DNA from 4 places in the Streptomyces spectabilis genome. Region 3 is predicted to be linked to each of the others. Evidence: riboswitches for the same ligand, from Rfam matches in the RefSeq annotation. Region 3 holds a riboswitch; each other region holds the start of a gene.
The links. A riboswitch is a leader RNA that binds a small molecule or an ion and turns the genes downstream of it on or off. The one in region 3 is predicted to bind cyclic di-AMP.
Positions count from the first base shown of each region.

Region 1 (3,449 bases), 1.1 Mb from region 3:
CGGTGTCTATGAAGTTGCCGCCCGCGGCGGCGTAGGCATCGAGGACGGCGAAGGACTGGTCCCGGTCGGCGGTCCAGCCGAAGACGTTGCCGCCGAGGGCGAGCGGGAAGACTTCGAGGTCGGACGAGCCCAGAGGGCGAAGAATGGTCATACGGAGGCCAACATCCTTACGGAGTTGGGAATTCCGGCAGGAGACGGCTGTTTTCGGCTGAAAGACATGACCGGCGGCCCTGGCGTCGGGGGGTCGTCGCCAGGGCCGCCGGAGTTCAGCGGGATCAGGGAGTCAGGCCCTTGCCCCGCAGCCAGGACAGCGGGTCGATGGCCCCGCCGCCGCTGGTCCTGACCTCCAGGTGGAGGTGTACGCCGGTGACGTTGCCCGTGCCGCCCATGCGGCCGATGACGTCGCCCGTGCTGACCTTCTGGCCCACGCTGACGGAGAGCGAGGACTGGTGGCAGTACCAGATCTCGGTGCCGTCATCGAGCTTCAGGACCGTGCGGTAGCCGTAGGCGCCCGCCCAGCCCGCCTCCGTGATGGTGCCGGAGTGGACGGCCTTGAGCGGGGAGCCGCTCGATCCCGCGAAGTCGAGGCCGGTGTGCTGGCCGGAGGACCACATGGAGCCGGAGTCGCCGAAGTGGGAGGTGAGGACGTACGAGGAGGCGGGCAGCGTGTAGCTCTTGGCGAGCTTCGCGAGGCGCTCGGCCTCGCGCTTCTTGCGGGCCGCCTCCTCCTTCTCGCGCTTCTCCTCGGCGGCCTTCGCCTTGGCCTCGGCTGCCGCCTTGCCCTGCTGGCTCCTGGCGGTCGCGGCGGCCTTCGTGACGGCCGCGTCCTCGGCCTGCCTGCGCTGCGCGTCGTCCGCCTGGTGGCGCTGGTTCTCGGCCTGCTGGAGGATGCGGGCCCGCAGGGCCTCGCCCGCGTCCGTGGTGCCCCGCTCGGCGTCGACGCCGGTGACACCGGCGGAGCTGAGCGGCGCCGCGGCCGCGGCGGTGGCCGGTTCCGCGGTGTCGTCGCCGTCGATCAGGGAGCCGACGCCGGGCAGCGAGTCCGCGACGGACGCCATGTCCGGCAGGGAGATGGAGACGGGCGGCTTGCCGCCCTGCGCGGTGGCGATGCCACCCGCGCCGACCGCGGCGATGACGCCGACGCCGAGGACGGTGGAGCTGCGGGCGAGGCCGCCGCCGCCCTTCTTGTGGATGCGGTGCTTGCCGCGCACGGGGCGGACGGTGTCCGCGGTGGGGTTCCACTCCTCCCAGGAAGCCGGGGGCTCCTGGGCGGCGTAACCGGCGTACCCGGCGGGCGCGGAGGCCGCGGAGGTCGCGGAGGGATCGAAGTACTCGGAGTGCGCGGCGTACGCGGTGGATCCGCCGGGGCCGTCACCGCCGTCGGCACCCTCGATGAGACCGTCGTTCGGTATGCAGAGCGCTTCTGGGGCAGGCCGGTTGGACGCCACGGGGGCGCACTCCTTTCCTTCCTTCTCGCCTACCGGGTTAGCTGACGGGTTCGGAGCAGGAAGGTCTCCTACGGCCGCTTCTCGGGTACGGCGGATACGGGTCCGCGTACGTGAAAGGCGTCCGATTCACCCCAATGTGGTGGTTCCCCGGCTCCCTTGCGGGATTAGGCGCGTGCGCGCGGAGCCGCCGGGTGTGACGGCTGGGACGACCGCGCTGCGTTATCGAACGTTAATAGACAGCGGGTCGGTATTCCAAGCTGTTCGGGTTGATCGTTAACGCTTACGCCACGAACACAACGGGACATCAGCGTGGGGAACGGGGCGAGTTGAGCGCGCGCCATGACGCTGCGCAGCCGGATCGATCTTCGCCTGCGGGTGACGGGTCGTCAGTCGCGCTGCACTGGGGCTCCATTCAGTCACTGGGCGTGACGGGGCGGCGTACGGCGAGAAGCGCCATGTCGTCGTTGGCGCCGCCGCCGGTGTGGTCGAGGACCTCGGCGACGAGGGTGGACAGGAGCGCGTCGGGGGCGTCCGCGCCCGAGAAGACGCGGCCGCCGAGCCGGATCGCGGGGTCGTAGAAGACGCCCCGCGCGTCCCGGGCCTCGCTGAGCCCGTCGGTGTAGAGCAGCAGCGTGGAGCCCGGCGGGAAGTCGGTCTCGTCCGCGCGGTCGGGCCATGCGCCGAGGTCGCCCATGCCCAGCGGCAGGGCGGGTTCGGCGGGCGAGAGCACGCACAGGCGCCCGTCGGCGCGCAGCAGGAGCGGCTCGGGGTGGCCGCGGTTGACGAGCCGTACGGTCCCGTCGCCGCGCGGGATCTCCGCGAGGACCGCCGTGGTGAACCCTTCGAAGGCGTCGAGCCCGTCACGCCGCGTGCCCTCGCGCGCGAGCGCCCGCTCCAGGCGCTGCGCCACGGCCTCCAGGGTGGCCTCCTGCTCGGCCGCCTCGCGGAAGGCGCCGATGACGACGGCGACGGCGGCCACCGCGCCCATGCCCTTGCCGCGTACGTCGCCGACGACGAGCCGGACGCCGTGCGGGGTGTCCTGCACCGCGTACAGGTCGCCGCCGATGAAGGCGCCCGCCTGCGCGGCCTCGTACCGGGCGGCGACGTCGAGACCGCCGATGCGCGGGTCCGGCTGCGGAAGCACGGCCCGCTGCGCGGCCTCGGCGATGGAGCGCGCGGAGGCGAGGCGGACGTCGCCGCGGCGGACGACGCGGTTGATGACGACGGCGAGGGCGCCGACGGTGAGCATGGTGACGAAGGAGGTGACGACCTGGACGTCCACGCCCGAGTGGTTGTCGATGCGCAGGGCGAGCACGGCCACGCAGGACACGGCGGCCGTCGCCACGGTGGTGGCGAGCGAGTAGAACGGGGCCGCGATCAGGGGCGCGGCGGCGAACAGCGGGGACGCGGTGAACTGGGGCGGCGTGAGCGCGTCGAAGACGACCCCGACCACGAGCAGGAGCGGGGGCAGCACCCGGGCGAGGGCCCGCTCACGGGGGAGGCCGGGACCCTCAGCGGACATGGCGCTCCTTCGGCCCGGCACCGGCACGGAGGCCCCCGCCGCCCCCGGCGCCGAGGCCCCCACCGCCCGAAGCAACCACCGTTCCACTCCCGCCGCAGACCCGCCGCATCGGCCCAAGGCTTCCCGCGTTGGGGCCCCGGGGCGACCCGGCGTGCTCCGAGTGGGTGACCCGGCGGGCAGCGCGCGCCCTGGCGCGGGGCGGTGGCGCGGGCGGCGCGCGCCCCCGGACCCCTGGGGAATGCCGAAGGCCCGGAATCCATTCGGATTCCGGGCCTTCGGTTTCAGTAGCGGGGACAGGATTTGAACCTGCGACCTCTGGGTTATGAGCCCAGCGAGCTACCGAGCTGCTCCACCCCGCGTCGGTGAACCCAACAGTACGCCATCAGGGGCACCGAACGCGAACTGGTTCCCGAGACGCCTCCGCGCGCCTCATGTGTTCTCCGCGTGCGTCAGCGTCTCCCACGCCACGAAGAGGTCGT
Region 1 covers NZ_CP023690.1:4,749,943-4,753,391, forward strand. Annotated here, with positions in the region: gene CP982_RS20595 (aldo/keto reductase) at 1-151, opposite strand, end outside; gene CP982_RS20600 (M23 family metallopeptidase) at 276-1,448, opposite strand; cyclic di-AMP (ydaO/yuaA leader) riboswitch at 1,460-1,629, opposite strand; gene CP982_RS20605 (PP2C family protein-serine/threonine phosphatase) at 1,861-2,970, opposite strand; tRNA gene CP982_RS20610 (tRNA-Met) at 3,256-3,329, opposite strand; gene CP982_RS20615 (alginate lyase family protein) at 3,400-3,449, opposite strand, start outside.
Region 1: linked by a shared signal. The riboswitch ahead of CP982_RS20600 (M23 family metallopeptidase) and the one ahead of CP982_RS25630 (C40 family peptidase) in region 3 are both predicted to bind cyclic di-AMP.

Region 2 (3,449 bases), 1.6 Mb from region 3:
CTGCTCGCCACGGGCCTGGAGGAACTCCTGCGCTACGACGGGCCGGTCGAGCTGGCCACCTGGCGGTTCGCCACCGAGGCGCTGCGCATCGGCGGCCAGGACATCGCGGCGGGCGACCCGGTGCTCGTCGTGCTGGCCGCCGCCGACCGCGACCCGGCGCGCTTCGCCGATCCGGACCGCCTCGACCTCGCCCGGCGCGACAACCAGCACCTCGGTTACGGCCACGGCATCCACTACTGCCTCGGTGCCCCGCTGGCCCGGCTTGAGGGCCAGACCGCCCTCGCCACCCTGCTCCGCCGCCTGCCGGACCTGCAACTGGCCGTGGCTCCCGAGGAGTTGAGGTGGCGCGGCGGGCTCATCATGCGTGGGCTCAGGACGTTGCCGGTGCGTTTCACACCCGCCCCGCGGGTCACCCGTGCTGACGGGCCGTCAACGATGTGACTTTCGCGTGATCTCGGCTGAACCGACTTGTGACTGGCGTTCGACTGCGGCTACGTTCACGACGGCCCGGCACCCGCGCGCTCGCGCGTAACGGATGCCGTGCCTGACCTGTCGTCCACGAAAGGCACCTGCATGCTCTCCGGCCAAGGCCGTCACCGCCGCCCCCGTCAGGTCCCGGCGATCCTCGTCACGGCGGGCGTCACCGGATCAGCCATCGCCATCCCGCTGCTCGGCGCGTCCGGCGCGAGCGCCGCGGACGCCGGGACGTGGGACAAGGTCGCGGAGTGCGAGAGCGGCGGGGCGTGGAGCGCCAAGGGCAGCGGCTACTACGGCGGCCTCCAGCTCACCCAGGACACCTGGGAGCAGTACGGCGGCCTCTCCTACGCGCCGACCGCCGACCAGGCGAGCCGCTCCCAGCAGATCCACGTCGCCGAGAAGGTGCTCGCCGACCGGGGCCCCGACGCCTGGCCGAACTGCGCCCCGGCCGCGGGCCTGGCGAAGGGCGGCGAGGCCGCCGCCGTCGATCCGGGCCTGCCGTCGGCCCCGCCGAGCTCGTCGGACTCCGACGACTCCGCCGAGTCCTCGGAGCCCTCCGACTCCTCGCGGTCCGGCAAGGAGAAGGACGCGGAGAAGGACGCGAAGGAGGAGCGCGAGGCCGCCGGGTCCGACCGCTCCGAGAAGGCCGAGAGGCCGGGCAGTTCCACCGAATCGCGAGACAAGACTCACGATTCGGGCAACGGTGACGATGGCGACGACGGTGCCACCCAGGGCGGGAAGAGCGCCGAGGACGGCTCGCGCGAGGGCGGCGGCAAGCACCGCAAGCCCGCCGGTGACGCGGACAAGTCCGGTGCGGACGACAGCGCTTCGTCCCAGGAGTCCGAGGAGTCCGAGGCGTCCCAGGAGTCCGAGGGCGCCGAGCCCGGCGCGGACGACGCGGCCGACGACCGCCCCGCGGGCCGTCACCGCGGCGGCAGCGCCGCCGATGACGCCCCGTCCGGCGACACCGGCCCCGGGCGTCACGCCTCGCGCGGCGAGGCGCGTGACGTGCCCGCCGCCGAGCGCCCCTCGGGCACGTACACGGTCCGCTCCGGTGACAACCTCTCGGCGATCGCCGACAGCCACGACCTTGACGGCGGCTGGTCGGGCCTCTACGCCGGGAACAAGAAGACCGTCGGCTCCGATCCGGACCTCATCCTCCCCGGTCAGCGGCTCGAACTGAGCGCGGAGGACAAGGGCGCCACCGCCGGGAAGTCGAGCGAAAAGTAGGGCAGTTGCCCGGCGGTTCGCGGTGAATGTCCGGTTTAAAGACGGTGAGAGGCAAGTGAGAGATGGGTCTCAGAAGCCCTGATCGTCTTTGAAATTCGGATGATTGCCTGGCTACGGTCGGGACCGCTCGCCACAGCGGGCCCCGCCGGTCGGTACGCCGAATCCTGCCAACGGCCGGACGGGAACAGTCGTCGCTTCGAGCGCCGAAGGCAGGAGCGGGGGACCCAAGGTAAGTGCCGGGCCCGGACGTTGAGCGGTCGTAAGACGCGCGAGACGTACGGACACGGCTTGGGGTGAAGTCGCGCGCTAGGACGCGCGGCCGGGCACTCACCCGCCCGAACCCGACAGCTCACCTCGCAGGCGTCGGTGAGGGGATCACTTCATGCTGCGTTCCGGCAAGGGCAAGCACCGCCGTCCGACCAAGCTCGACAAGGCCACCCGCGCCGCCACCGTCGTCGGTGTCACCGGTGCCGCCGTCGCCGCCCCGCTGATGGCGACCGGCACGGCCAACGCCGCCACCGCCTCCGAGTGGGACCGCGTCGCCGCGTGCGAGTCCGGTGGCAACTGGTCCATCAACACCGGCAACGGCTACTACGGCGGCGTGCAGTTCTCCGCCTCCACCTGGGCCGCTTACGGCGGCACCAAGTACGCGGCCACCGCCGACAAGGCCTCCAAGGCCCAGCAGATCGAGATCGCCGAGAAGGTCCTCGCGGGCCAGGGCAAGGGTGCCTGGCCGAAGTGCGGCGTGGGCCTGTCCGGCTCCCCGTACACCGGCGGCGGCTCCTCCGGCGGCGGCCAGCAGCAGCCGCAGCAGCAGGCCAAGCCGCAGCCGCAGCAGCAGGCCCAGCCGCAGCAGCAGGCCGCGCCCAAGCCGCAGGCCCAGCCGCAGCACCAGCCGCAGCAGGCCGCCCCGCAGGTCGAGAAGAAGACCGTCCAGACCCCGACCGGCAAGGTCGTGAAGAAGGGCGACGGCGAGTACAAGGTCGTGACCGGCGACACCCTGTCCAAGATCGCCCAGGAGCACGACGTCAAGGGCGGCTGGCAGAAGCTGTACCAGCTGAACGACGACATCGTCAGCGACGCCGACTTCATCTACCCGGGTCAGCAGCTGCACCTCAGCTGACCCGCCCCGGCCCCGGCAGCGCCCGGAGCCACCCCGTCCCCATGGGCTACCGCCCCGGTGCGCTCCCCCCTGCGCACCGGGGCGGTACCTTTTGGTCCGGTAGTTTGTTTCGTGAGGGAACTATCCGGCCCCGGACCCGGCCCTGTGCCTGTCCATGGGCTGGGCGGTCGGCTGGCCGATGCCCCGGAGCCGGTTAGGCTCGTGTCGCAGGGGCCAGCGCGGCCCCTAGTACCCCCGCGTACCCCGCATCACATCCCAGAAGGAGATGCTCGTGCCGTCCATCGACGTCGTCGTAGCCCGGGAAATCCTGGACTCCCGAGGCAATCCCACGGTCGAGGTCGAGGTCGGCCTCGACGACGGCTCCACCGGCCGTGCCGCCGTCCCGTCCGGCGCCTCCACCGGCGCCTTCGAGGCCATCGAACTCCGTGACGGAGACGCCAACCGCTACGGCGGCAAGGGCGTGGAGAAGGCCGTTCTCGCCGTCATCGAGCAGATCGGCCCGGAGCTCGTCGGCTACGACGCCACCGAGCAGCGTCTGATCGACCAGGCCATGTTCGACCTGGACGCCACGGACAACAAGGGCTCCCTCGGCGCCAACGCCATCCTCGGCGTCTCCCTC
Region 2 covers NZ_CP023690.1:4,232,921-4,236,369, reverse strand. Annotated here, with positions in the region: gene CP982_RS18275 (cytochrome P450 family protein) at 1-441, shown strand, start outside; gene CP982_RS18270 (transglycosylase family protein) at 574-1,707, shown strand; cyclic di-AMP (ydaO/yuaA leader) riboswitch at 1,899-2,085, shown strand; gene CP982_RS18265 (LysM peptidoglycan-binding domain-containing protein) at 2,090-2,830, shown strand; gene eno (phosphopyruvate hydratase) at 3,102-3,449, shown strand, end outside.
Region 2: linked by a shared signal. The riboswitch ahead of CP982_RS18265 (LysM peptidoglycan-binding domain-containing protein) and the one ahead of CP982_RS25630 (C40 family peptidase) in region 3 are both predicted to bind cyclic di-AMP.

Region 3 (3,449 bases):
GGCGGTGATGTCCGGCTGCCGTCCCTGGTCCGGACGACGGTGGGGAGCCGGTCACCGGTCATGGACGCTAAACCTCGCCGTCACCGGGCCGTGACCTGTTGTACGGAAGTGGCGCCCGCGGCCCGCTCGTGACCGGACACGACCGCCCCGGCGGCCGGTCGGCACCCGCTTCGCCCGTTCCTGTGACCGTTGTGGCGTTCGTGGTCCACCTGCCTGATGGGGGGTGATACGGGCCCGGTTAGGCTCCGCCCCATGGACGTACTCATCCATCTCTTCGTCGGCCTGCACATCATCGGCATCGCCTCGCTCCTGGGAGGCTTCCTGACCCAGATGAAGGCGATGGGTGACGGCACCGCCCGCTTCAGCCCCGCCATGCTGCACGGCGCGCTCACCATGCTGATCACGGGCGTGGCCCTGGTCGGCCTGAACCAGGCCGACGACAACGAGGTCAACAACCTCAAGATCGGCATCAAGATGGCCGTCCTCGTCGTGATCCTCGGGCTCGTGTACCTGAAGCGCGACGAGGAGAGGGTGGACAAGGCGATGTTCGGCGCGGTCGGCGCGCTGACGACGGCGAACATCTTCATCGCCGTCCTGTGGACGTAGCCGCCCACCGCCCGCCGTACGCGTGGGGGCCCGCACCCGGTCCGGGTGTGGGCCCCCACGCGTATGCGCCCCCTCCGTAGAGGGCGATTTTCAGTCGTGCCTCTACGGAGGCCTCGGTCACGCGGGGCGGACCACGCTGTGGATCGGCATGTAGTAGATCGACTCGACGCGCACGTTCGCGCCCGGCTTGGGGGCGTGGATCATTTTGCCGTTGCCTATGTAGATCCCCACGTGGCTGATGTCGTCGTAGAAGAAGACCAGGTCACCGCGTTTGGCACTGGACGTGGACACCTTGGTGCCGACCTTCACCTGGTCCCAGGTGGTGCGGGGCAGCGAGATCCCTGCGGTCTTCCACGCGGCCTGCGTGAGCCCGGAGCAGTCGTACGAACCGGGCCCGGTGGCGCCCCACACGTAGGGCTTGCCGATCTGCTTCTCGGCGAAGGCGATCACCTTCTCGGCCTTCGCGGCGTACCCGCTGTCCGTGTTCCCCGAACCGGAACCCGATCCGGAGCCGGTGTCGGAGCCGGAACCCGTCCCCGAGCCACCGCCGGAGCCCTGGTCCTCGTCCCGGCCCCGGTCCCTGTCCCGGTTCCGCTCGCGCTCCCGACGCTCCGCCTCCTCGGCCTTCCGTTCGCGCTCCTCCTCGGCCTGCTTGCGCGCCAGCTCGGCGGCCTTGCGCCGGGCGGCCTCCTCCTTCCGCTTCTCGATCGCGGCGAGCCGCGCCTTCTCCTCGGTGGTCAGCTTCGAAAGGAGCGTGCGGGCCTCGCCGAGCTTGGTCTGGACGGTCCGCTTGCTCGACTTCAGCTCGTCGCGGGAGTCACTGAGCGTCTTCAGGTTCTTCGCGGCCTTCGCGCGCTGCTTGGTGGCCGCCACCTGCTGCGCCTGGTACTCGTCGACCGCCTTCTTCTGGCGGCTGGTGAGCCGTCCCGCGAGGTGGTTCTGGTCGAAGAACCCCTTCGGGTCGTCGGCGAGCATCAGGGCGGCGGTCTCGGAGACGGCGCCGGTGCGGTACTGGGCGGCCGCGAACGAGCCGAGCTGCCGCCGGGCCTCGTTCAGGTCGTCCGTGCGCTCGGCGACGTCGTCAAGGAGCTTGTCGACGTGCTTGCGCTGCTTGTCGGTGCGTTCCTTGGCCGAGTTGTACTTCTGGGTGGCCACACCCGCCTGGTGGTAGAGGTCGTCGACCTTCTTCTGGACCTCTTCGAGACTCGGCTCCGCGGGCCTGGCCGGGGCCGAGGAGGGGGCCGCGTTCGCGCTCTGTGACAGGAGCGCCACCGAGGTGAGCGCGGCCGTCGTGATGCCGAGGGCCGGGGCGGTGCGTGCCAGGGGAGAGCGGGTGCGCGGCTTGCGGTGCGACGCCAAGGGAGGCGACTCCTTCCGTGGACCGCCTACCGGGTTAGCTGTCGGGTTCGGGCGGTTCGGAAGGGCTGCCCTACCGGCCCGTGCGCGGTGCGGCGGGACGGATTCACCCCAAGATCATGGTGGGTCCCCGGCTCCGAACGCGTCGGACTCGGCGGAGGCCGCGCGGCCCGGCGGGGTTCGCCGGTTTGGGGGGACGTGCGGCCCGCGGAGCACGCTAGCCAACTCCTGTGGCGCGAGGGAAGATTGATGTTCGATATGCCCGATACATTTTCGTGACTTTACGCACCTCCGCACTCTCCCCGGTGCCGCCCCGACCCGGCTCACCTGCGGCGTGGCCCGGCGTGACCGCCCCGTGGCGCCCCGTGGGCGGGCCCGGCCGACCGCGGCGGTGGCCGGAACCCGGGGCGGGCTGTCAGTGGGGCCGCCTAGACTCGGGAGGCGATGAGCAGCCTCTTTGACGACAGCTTCCTGGCGGACCTCAAGCCCTCGCAGGGCGCTGAGGAAGAGCCGCCGCCGCCCGAGGACAGCGCTCCGGAGCCGATTCCGGACGATCTGTTCGACGGGAAGTTCGACGCGCCCGCACCCCGGGACGGGTACTACCGGGACGGTGCCCCGCGCCCGGCCCTCGATCCGGCGACCCTCCTCGACGGGCTGAACGAAAACCAGCGCGCGGCCGTCGTGCACGCGGGTTCCCCCCTGCTTATCGTCGCGGGCGCGGGCTCCGGCAAGACCCGCGTGCTCACCCACCGCATCGCGTACCTGCTCGCCGAGCGCGGGGTGCACCCCGGCCAGATCCTCGCGATCACGTTCACGAACAAGGCCGCGGGCGAGATGAAGGAGCGCGTCGAGCAGCTCGTCGGCCCGCGCGCGGGCGCGATGTGGGTGTCGACGTTCCACAGCGCGTGCGTGCGCATCCTGCGCCGCGAGTACAAGAAGCTGGGCTTCACGTCCTCGTTCTCGATCTACGACGCCGCGGACTCCAAGCGTCTGATGGCCCTGGTCTGCCGGGACCTGGACCTGGACCCGAAGAAGTTCCCGCCCAAGTCCTTCAGCGCCAAGATCTCGAACCTGAAGAACGAGCTGATCGACGAGGAGGACTTCGCCGCCCAGGCCGCCGACGGCTTCGAGAAAACCCTCGCCCAGGCGTACGCGATGTACCAGTCGCGGCTCCGCGAGGCCAACGCCCTCGACTTCGACGACCTGATCATGACGACGGTGCACCTCCTGCGCGCCTTCCCGGACGTCGCCGAGCACTACCGCCGCCGCTTCCGGCACGTCATGGTCGACGAGTACCAGGACACGAACCACGCGCAGTACGCCCTCGTGCGCGAGCTGGTCGGCCCCTCCCCGCAGGAGGGCGAGGACGGCGAGGCGCCCGGCGAGCTGTGCGTGGTCGGTGACGCCGACCAGTCCATCTACGCCTTCCGCGGCGCCACGATCCGCAACATCCTCCAGTTCGAGGAGGACTACTCGGACGCCACGAC
Region 3 covers NZ_CP023690.1:5,808,387-5,811,835, forward strand. Annotated here, with positions in the region: gene CP982_RS25625 (hypothetical protein) at 253-606, shown strand; gene CP982_RS25630 (C40 family peptidase) at 724-1,965, opposite strand; cyclic di-AMP (ydaO/yuaA leader) riboswitch at 1,974-2,129, opposite strand; gene pcrA (DNA helicase PcrA) at 2,407-3,449, shown strand, end outside.

Region 4 (3,449 bases), 1.2 Mb from region 3:
CAGGCACAGTTGGAGCGCGAGTGGCTCGACCGCCTCGGCACGGTCGCGGGCCGCGCGGACGAACTGTGCCGGTTCGCCGTCCTGTTCGGTGACCCGCAGCTCGCCCTCACCGCCGTCCAGCGCGTCCTCGACGTCACCGCGGCCGAGGTCCAGGAGGTCGCCAAGGCCCGCCTGCGCCCCGACAACCGCGCGGTCCTGGTGTACGAGCCGGTGACCGCGGCGGAGGACGCCGACGCCATCCAGGAAGCCGCCGAGACCCAGCAGGAAGAGGAGGCGGCGAAGTGAGCGAGGCTGAGACGTCTGTGACGATGGAATTCCACCCGCAGCCCCAGGCGGGCACGGCCAAGCCCTGGGCCTTCCCGGCCCCCGAGCGCGGCACCCTGGGCAACGGCCTGACGGTGCTGCGCTGCCACCGCCCCGGCCAGCAGCTCGTCGCCGTCGAGGTCCACCTCGACGCGCCCCTGGACGCCGAGCCGCAGGGCCTGGACGGCGTGGCCACGATCATGGCGCGGGCGTTCTCCGAAGGCACCGACAAGCACTCCGCCGAGGAGTTCGCCGCCGAGCTGGACCGCTGCGGCGCCACCCTTGACGCGCACGCCGACCACCCCGGCGTCCGCCTCTCCCTCGAAGTGCCCGTCTCGCGCCTGCCGAAGGCCCTGGGCCTGCTGGCCGACGCGCTGCGCGCGCCCGCCTTCGAGGACGGCGAGATCGAGCGCCTCGTCCGCAACCGCCTGGACGAGATCCCGCACGAGACCGCCAACCCCGCGCGCCGCGCAGCCAAGGAGCTGGCCAAGCAGCTCTTCCCGGCCACCTCGCGCATGTCGCGCCCGCGCCAGGGCACCGAGGAGACGGTCACCGCCATCGACTCCGGGGCCGTACGCGCCTTCTACGAGAAGCACGTGCGCCCCGCCACGGCCACCGCCGTCGTGGTCGGCGACCTGACCGGCACGGACGTGGACGCCGTCCTCGCCGACACCGTCGGTGCCTGGACGGGCGGTTCGGCCGAGCCGCACACGATGCCCCAGGTGACCGCCGACGACACCGGCCGCGTCGTCATCGTGGACCGCCCCGGCGCCGTCCAGACGCAGCTCCTCATCGGCCGCGTGGGCGCGGACCGGCACGACATCGTCTGGCCGGCGCAGGTCCTCGGCACGTACTGCCTGGGCGGCACCCTCACCTCGCGCCTGGACCGCGTCCTGCGTGAGGAGAAGGGGTACACGTACGGCGTGCGCGCCTTCAGCCAGGTGCTGCGCTCCGCGGCGCCGAGGTCCCCGGAAGGCGCCCCGGGCGTCGCCATGCTGGCCATCAGCGGCTCCGTGGACACGCCGAACACGGGCCCGGCTCTCGACGACCTGTGGAAGGTCCTTCGCACCCTCGCCGCCGAGGGCCTCACGGACGCCGAGCGCGACGTCGCCGTGCAGAACCTGGTGGGCGTGGCCCCGCTGAAGTACGAGACGGCCGCCGCCGTCGCCGCCACGCTCGCCGACCAGGTGGAGCAGGAGCTGCCGGACGACTTCCAGGCGAGCCTGTACCGGCAGTTGGCCGGGACGGGCACGGTGGAGGCCACCGCGGCTGTCGTGAGCGCGTTCCCGAGCGACCGGCTGGTGACGGTGCTCGTCGGTGACGCCGCGCAGATCGAGGAGCCCGTGCGGGCCCTCGGCATCGGCGAAGTGACGGTTGTCACCGGCTGATTGCCCCGCGCTCGCCCCGGCGGGCAAATCGGTAGGAACACCGCGTAACTCAAGGGACCCCGGAGGCTCAGGAAGCCTCCGGGGTCCCTGCATGCTGCCATATGTCCGAATTGACATGGAGGTTGGGTGTCTGCCGTGTGGCGTGCGCTACAAAAGGCAGGATCCGTTTGTCGATTGAAAGATGAGGCGTTTAGCGTCAGTGCGGCTGTCCGTCAGGCAGTAAGCCGCGTCCGCGGCACCGGACAGTCATCGCCGAGTCCCCGTACGGCGTGAGCCAGGGGAGCCGGGGACCCACACGTCCCTGGGGTGAATCGGTCCCCTTGCCGCGAGGCGAGGAGTCCGTAGGAGACCTTCCTGCTCCGAACCCGTCAGCTAACCCGGTAGGCGAGAAGGAAGGAAAGGACCAGCCGCTTCATGGCGCTCATCCGCCCGACCGGCAAGCACCGCCGCCCGAGCCGCATCTCGCGCACCACCGCAAGCGCCGCGGGCGTCGCCGCCCTCACCACCACCGGTGTCATCTCGGGCCTGGCCGCTCCGGCGCTCGCCGCCGACGCCTCCGCGGACCACGCGAGCACCGGCCTCACGCAGGCCATCGCCATCAACGACACGCTGGCCGACGAGATCGACGCCCAGGCCGCCGCCCAGAAGCAGGCCGCCAACGACGCCGCCGCCCAGAAGAAGGCGGAAGAGGCGGCGCGGCAGAAGGCCGCCGAGCAGAAGCGCAAGGCCGAGGCCGCCGCCAAGGAGAAGGCCGAGGCGAAGGCCAAGAAGGAGGCCGAGGCCAAGGCGGCGAAGGAGGCCAAGGAGCGGGCCCGTGAGCGCGCCGCCCGCGACGCCGAGCGCAAGCGCCTGAACGCCTACGTCGCCCCGGTCGCCGGTTCGTACGTCTCCACCTCCTACAAGGCCGGCGGCGGTATGTGGTCCTCCGGCAGCCACACCGGCATCGACTTCCACGCCGCGTCCGGCACCTCGGTGCAGGCGGTCGGCGCGGGCACCGTCGTCGAGGCGGGCTGGGGCGGCGCCTACGGCAACAACATCGTGATCAAGATGAACGACGGCACGTACACCCAGTACGGCCACCTGTCGTCCATCAGCGTCACCGTCGGCCAGGCCGTCACGCCCGGCCAGCAGATCGGCCTCTCCGGGTCCACCGGCAACTCCTCCGGGCCGCACCTGCACTTCGAGGCCCGTACCGGCGCCGAGTACGGCTCGGACATCGACCCGCTCGCGTACCTGCGCTCCCACGGCGTGAGCGTCTGACGCTTCCGCGCTGAGAGCGTCCGGCGCTCCCATGACGTGGGCGACGGGCACGCGCCCGCGCACTTCCCGAAAGCCCCGGCTCACCGAGCCGGGGCTTTCGGCGTCGGCACCGCCTGCTGACCGCACAACCTTTGGCCAAAAGATATCCATGGATTCCGGCGCCCCATCGGAAAATGCGGCCATCTGCAATAGAGTCCGTGGAGTCAGCGTCCATAGAGTCGCCGCACCAGCGTCTTCAGCGCGCCGCGCGACGCGTTTCGCGGGCAGTAAAGCGGAGGTCCGTCATGCGCATTCCCGCGCACTCGGTCTGCACGGCCATCCGGGACGACATCGTCTCCGGTGTCTACGAACGCGGCACGCGGCTCACCGAAGAACTCCTGGCCCGCCGCTACGGCGTCTCCCGCGTCCCCGTGCGCGAGGCCCTGCGCACCCTGGAGGCCGAGGGCTTCGTCGTCACCCGCAGGCACGCGGGCGCCTGCGTCGCCGAGCCGACCGAGC
Region 4 covers NZ_CP023690.1:7,026,379-7,029,827, forward strand. Annotated here, with positions in the region: gene CP982_RS30900 (M16 family metallopeptidase) at 1-285, shown strand, start outside; gene CP982_RS30905 (M16 family metallopeptidase) at 309-1,691, shown strand; cyclic di-AMP (ydaO/yuaA leader) riboswitch at 1,932-2,093, shown strand; gene CP982_RS30910 (M23 family metallopeptidase) at 2,106-2,951, shown strand; gene CP982_RS30915 (GntR family transcriptional regulator) at 3,236-3,449, shown strand, end outside.
Region 4: linked by a shared signal. The riboswitch ahead of CP982_RS30910 (M23 family metallopeptidase) and the one ahead of CP982_RS25630 (C40 family peptidase) in region 3 are both predicted to bind cyclic di-AMP.